2 regions of the Paenibacillus oryziterrae genome follow, and region 2 is predicted to be linked to the other one. Evidence: riboswitches for the same ligand, from Rfam matches in the RefSeq annotation. Region 2 holds a riboswitch; the other holds the start of a gene.
What was found. A riboswitch is a leader RNA that binds a small molecule or an ion and turns the genes downstream of it on or off. The one in region 2 is predicted to bind cyclic di-GMP.
Positions count from the first base shown of each region.

Region 1: another riboswitch for cyclic di-GMP. It lies ahead of ACAN55_RS06510 (sensor domain-containing protein); the one in region 2 lies ahead of ACAN55_RS03585 (anti-repressor SinI family protein).

Region 1 covers NZ_JBGJZO010000003.1:418,546-421,662, reverse strand. The annotation lists gene ACAN55_RS06520 (helix-turn-helix transcriptional regulator) at 1-84, shown strand, start outside; gene ACAN55_RS06515 (DNA polymerase Y family protein) at 99-1,187, shown strand; cyclic di-GMP riboswitch class I at 1,258-1,347, shown strand; gene ACAN55_RS06510 (sensor domain-containing protein) at 1,802-2,518, shown strand; gene ACAN55_RS06505 (VOC family protein) at 2,854-3,117, shown strand, end outside.
Region 2 covers NZ_JBGJZO010000002.1:256,097-259,213, reverse strand. The annotation lists gene ACAN55_RS03590 (2-oxoglutarate dehydrogenase E1 component) at 1-1,104, opposite strand, end outside; cyclic di-GMP riboswitch class I at 1,658-1,742, shown strand; gene ACAN55_RS03585 (anti-repressor SinI family protein) at 1,771-1,923, shown strand; gene ACAN55_RS03580 (helix-turn-helix domain-containing protein) at 2,025-2,366, opposite strand; gene ACAN55_RS03575 (aldo/keto reductase) at 2,454-3,117, opposite strand, start outside.

The DNA.
Region 1 (3,117 bases), on a different contig from region 2:
CCTCAAAGTCTACGTGATGCTGTTATGAGCAAGATAGAGGTATTGATGGGGAATTTGAATCGAACGGGTGGTTCTGGCAAGTAAAGGAAGGTGATAGGATGGAAAGAATTATAATACATGCCGACTTGAATTCATTTTATGCAAGTGTGGAGTGTTTATTGAACCCTGAGCTTAAATCAGTGCCAATGGCTGTTATTGCAGGTCATGAAGAAAATCGACATGGAGTTATATTGGCCAAAAATGAACTCGCTAAAAAATATGGTGTAAAAACTGCCGAATCTATCAGGCAGGCAAAAAGTAAGTGCCCCGAACTGTTAACAGTGTTGCCCCACCACGATTTGTATAGGGAATATTCCGGAACAGTGAAGGCAATTTATGCGCGTTATACCAGTCAAGTGGAGAGTTTTGGCTTAGATGAATGCTGGATGGATATGACGAGTTCATCACTAAATCAAGATTCAGTAGAAGCATTTGCTAACACACTAAGGGAGACGGTCAAGTCTGAAACAGGATTGACAATATCGGTCGGTATATCATGGAATAAAGTGTTTGCGAAGCTTGGCTCTGATGTGAAAAAACCCGATGCTACAACAATGATCTCACGTCATAATTTCAAGGAGAAGGTTTGGCCGCTTCCTGCCTCTGACCTTCTTTTCGTAGGCAATGCCACTAATAATATACTTAGTAAGCATGGGATATATACTATTGGAGATATCGCAACATCAAAGCTAGAATTTTTACAACATATTTTAGACAATACTGGAAGAAAAATATGGACATATGCAAATGGTCTCGATACCACACCTGTTGCATATATCACTGAGAAAGAAAAATATAAAACAATTAGTAATAGCCTAACAACACCCAAAGATGTTATGGACATCAAGGAGGCCCGGGATTATATATTATTTCTTTCGGAAGGTGTTGCTCAAAGACTCCAGGAAAATAATCTAAAATGTAAAACAGTACAAATCATATTGAAGGACACTAACTTCCGCACAAAAAGCCGCCAGGGAAAACTAAGCTTTCCAACATATACAGCTACAGAAATTGCAGAAAAGGCTATAGATCTTTTAAGTCATAATTACAGTTTTCAGGTTCCCTTACGACTTATAGGAGTAACGGCTAGTGATTTAACGGATTTATCTGAGGGTGAACAACTAACCTTATTTGATAAATTTCCCTGACTTCAAAAATAGGAATTCTTTTAAATTTCTAAAATAATTGTTAACGGATATGATAAGAATTACAAAAAAATGGAGTTAAGGGCAAACCCATCTAAAGGTGGGGACGTAGCCGCAGGGTCTAAGATGCTTCAAAAAGCGTTATGATAACCTAGCTGCCGGAAGCCATGCAAAAGCCCGCCCTTATAACGTATAACGAGGGCGGGTCTTTGCCGTTTGGCTTTTGACGAATGATTCTTGGGGTATCAAATGCAGGGCTTTCGCCATGCCCCGGTGAAAGGGGTACCCATATGATCATTCCCTGCTTCTATCCTTTTCGGAGGTCAGAATAAAAACAGAGCATTTCGTACATACGACCCTCCAATAAGGAAATTAATAACTTTCCGAAAAGGTTAACTCCATCGAATGAAAAAGGAATGGAGTTTTTAAACAACTTCATATAAATATGTATTTCTTACGAAAAGATAATCTTTATTTGGACTTTTAATTCCTGCTGCTTGGAGAAACAACTCCTAGTCTTAGGTCTAGTACAACTCCATTCCCCAGACTGTGTTGAGTCTTATCTTCACCACGTATAATGAAATTAATTGAATAACGTGAGAGGAAGGACAGAGAAAATGAATGATAAAGTGTATACTAGGCCGATTGGAGTGCTGGATTCCATACAAGTTCCTGTAGAATCACAATCTAAACCTCGCAAACGCGGAGGAAGTCCCAAGACATACCGGAGTATTATATATTTCTTAATATCATTGCCGATCACGATTGTCTATTTCGTGTTTATGGTGACAGGGCTAGCGTTATCCATTGGATTAACACCAATTTTCATCGGCATTCCCTTGTTTTTTGCAGTAGCTAAGGGATTAGATTACATCGTTAAATTTGAACAAGAGCTAGTAAGATCATTGCTGGATATTCCTAGATCGACTGAGGAACATAGATCAGATATGCAGAAAGAGGTAGCAGGCTTCCTTCAACGAATGAAATTGGGTTTTCATGGTGCGAATTTTGCACGTAACATCATGTTAATTATGGGGCGGTTCGTTTCCAGTATTATCTTCTTTTCACTTACGGTAGCTATGGTAGCGACTGCATTGAGTCTGATTACACTACCTGTGCTTCATCAGATTTTTCTGCAAACGATGGATTTGAACATTCTTGAGAATAGTGTGTTTTCTTTGTTTAATATCCACTGGACATTACCTCAACAGTACATTTCTTATGTTGTAGCTGGATTTGTCGTTGCCGTGATCGCATCTTGGGCGATTCGGTTGCTTATGGATGTACAACGTAGAATGTTGCTTGTACCCTACGATGAAGTACAGCAGTATTAATTAATAGTAATGAATCGGGTTGTCCCTTAAGCCATGAAATGGCTGTCTGGGACAGCTCATTTTTTCAGTGCGCACAGTATGGGCGTTAGCTCTTGGGTTGAAGTCCGAATGGAGAAAGGCAGTTTCACAGTTTGCATCAATATGCCTTTGGACAAGCAATAGTTAGACTGAAGGATACTCGTAGAGGCACGGGTCAGCGCACATATTAGTTCAGAAAGCACCGTGAAGAACTCAAAACAATGGAAACCGCTACTGACATACTGTTGCAGTAGGGGGCTTGTATAATCAAGACAAACATCATAAACAACCCCATATACTAAGGAGGACATTACATTATGTCAGCAATTGGACCCGACTTCATTTCACTTCAAGTGAGTAATCTCGAAGGCTCTGCGGAATTCTATCAAAACTATCTTGGACTGGTACGCTCACAGGCGGGACCACCTCATGCTGTGGTCTTTGAAACAAAGCCTATTACATTTGCTCTTCGTGACCTAATGCCAGGAATCGAACTCGGTTCAGGTACTCAGCCTGGGCTTGGTGTCGCTCTGTGGCTTCATGCGCCGGAAGAAATCCACGACAAGCTTGTTGCAGCAGGT
Region 2 (3,117 bases):
TGGAAAAGCGGCATCCCCGTGCATCAGGACAGCCATGGCTTTATTGGTGTCCAGCTCCGGGAGACCCGGCGATTTGCGGTTCTCCTGGGCAGCGCGTGTAAAGCCCTCCACCACCGGATTCACGAACTCCAGATGGCTTGGGTTGTTCGCAAGCGTCAGACGGGTCCGCACCGTTTCGCCTTCGCGGACAGCACGGTCAGCGCCCAGATGGTATTTAACGTCTCCGGTCCAGCCATAGTTGATGCCCATAGACCCTTCTGAAGGGAAGAGCTCTTTATTCGGTGAATGGTGGAACTCGGAGAAAATGATATCGTAAGGCTTGCCCAGGATATGAGCGAGCACGTTAAGACGGCCCCGGTGGGCCATGCCCATCAGGATATGCTCCGCCCCGTCATGGGCTGCGGCCCGGACAATTTCATCCAGCATAGGAACGAGCGCATCGTTGCCCTCCAGGCTGAAGCGTTTCTGCCCGACAAAAGTTTTGTGCAGAAAGGTCTCAAACTGCTCGACCTGAACAAGCCGCTTCAGCAGCTCCTGGCGTTCCGCTTTGTTTAAGGGCGAGGGAGAGGTAGGAGACTCCGCCTGACTATTCAGCCACCGCAGTTCCTGTTCGTCATGAACATGCCCGAATTCATAAGCAATCGTCTTTGTATAGGATTGGAGCATCCGGTGAACGGCGTCCCAGCCGGTCAGGACATCATCCGGCGCATTTTCCCAGATCAGTGAGGCAGGCATAGCGATTAAATCTTCACGTGTTAAATCATACGTCTCTGGGGTGAGCCATTTAGCCATGGGATGCTGACTCCGCTCCAGCGGGTCGATATCAGCTGCCATATGGCCGTATATGCGGATGTTAGTAATCAGTTTAGAAGCTTTGACCGCCTTCTTGAGCCATTCAGTGTCTCCGGAAAGGATAGGCTGAGGTGATTGTTCGGACTCGGGTGCTAAGGGCGGAGGGCCGGAAATGGTGAACAAATCCCGGTAATTATTCTCGACAGATGCAGGATCATTGACGAATTGCTCGTATTTTTCCTGGATGTAACCAAGATTGGGTCCGTAATACTTACTCCAAATGGATTCGTTATGGGGCTCTTTGGCTGCCATGATAGATCCTCCCAACGGATGAACTCCGAATTAGCGTTTATAGTAAGCGCCTTGCGGAGCTGCAATGTTTGCGTTTTCATTATAATAGTAACAGGTAACGATAATAATAAATACTATTGCCTCATCCTATTGTGCTACTTTAACAACTTGTAATCAATTCATACTTTCGTCCAATCCGTTCGCAAAATGATATAGGTTAGGGCCAATTTGATGCTTAATTATTTAAAATTTAAACTATAAAAACGACTGGACTACTACATTGAATTCATAGGCCAGTTTAATTTTTTATAATACCGTTTCAAGAGGCTGAAACGGGGTATAAACTTATTACAATAAAAATTGCACTTTATAGTCACCTACATAATTCGAGTATTCCCTGCATCACTTTGTCACTGTACTTAATTAGTACAGATTTACGTCAAAATATGCTAAATTTTTTTAAAATTTTGATCAATAAAAATTTCCATAATTCGACACACGTTTCTTCTTAACTCCTGTATAATGTTATTGCAGACGGGCTAATCATCGTGTAGTAAGTTTTTGACATAATAGATTCAGTAAAGGGTAAACCTGCTGAAAGGCAGGGACACAAAGTTTCGGGTCTAAGGTAGAAATACTATGATGGCCGAACTGCCTGGGGACTCACATTCATAGGAGGAGATGTTCGTGGATCAATCCAACCAGGTAGATAATGGGGAAGTGCAATTGGCAGATTTGGATTTAGAGTGGGTGTACCTGCTGTTAAAAGCAAAGAAGGCAGGTATTCTCGTCAATGAAATCCGTCAGTTCTTCAATGAGAAGTCTCTACAGGCCATGTAGGGAGATTTGATGAAGGGGTTACATACATAAAAAGCACAGCGGCTACCGCTGTGCTTTTTATGTATTGATCCTGGAGCAGACGCGGCTGCACAGTGCTTAGCTTAGTTGTTTTGGTCAATCCGCCACTTCTGGTATTCCAGAAACTCTTTGAACTCTTTTTTGCTGACACCTGAAGACATGGCTTCCTGCACAAGCCGAAACCACTCTGAATCCAAAGATGCTTCCTCGCCTTCGGAAAGTCCGCCATACAGTAAATCATGCATAGTAATGTCAAGTGCTGCGGCGATCTTTTCGAGGAATTGAATGGAAGGGTTGGATTGAATATTTCTTTCCACATTGCTGAGATAGGATTTGGCCACACTCGCCTTGTCCGCCAGTTCGGAAAGGGACATGTCCTTTTCCTGGCGAAGCTCATGGATGCGTTGACCCAAATTTTCTGGCACGATGACAACGCCCTTCCAAATAGATTGATATTTAATACCAGTATAACAAATATCATTGAAACCGACAAAGTCAAAAGGTGTTAATTCTTACGGTAACCGGTTGCCGCGTGAACTGACGAACAAGTCATACCATTCTCTCCGGGACAATTCCAGCTTGTCAGCATCGCCGCAAGCTGCGATCCGTTGCGGGTTCACGGTACCAATCACGGGCTGGATGGCAGCGGGGTGTGTCATTAACCAGGCGAGGACAATGGCCTCGGGGGTGGTTCCCTTTTCTGCCGCCATTGCTTTGACCATAGCTGCAGTATTAATGATATTCTCAGGCTGTCCGTCCAGGGGCCGTCCACTGAACAAACCCTGAGCCAGCGGACCCCAGGCCTGAATCTGGATGTTCTCCATCCGGCAGTGCTCGATGGTGCCTTCTGGGAACGCGACGTCTTTCGAGTCGTTCCGGTTAACGCTGATTACTGCATTCAGCCAATCGATCTCGTAAAGACTCATCTTTAACTGGTTCACTATTAACGGTTCATCACTGTAGAATTGCAGCAGCTTGATCTGCGCAGCGCTCATATTGGAGACCCCGAAATGCCGGACCTTGCCGGAGCACTTCAGCCTGCTTAGTGCTTCGGCAACCTCCTCTGGATCCATTAGTGGATCCGGACGGTGCAGCAGAAGAATATCAAGATATTCTACACCCAGACGGCTTAAGGTTCCGTCAACGCTGCTTATAATATGCCCGGCTGAGAAGTCG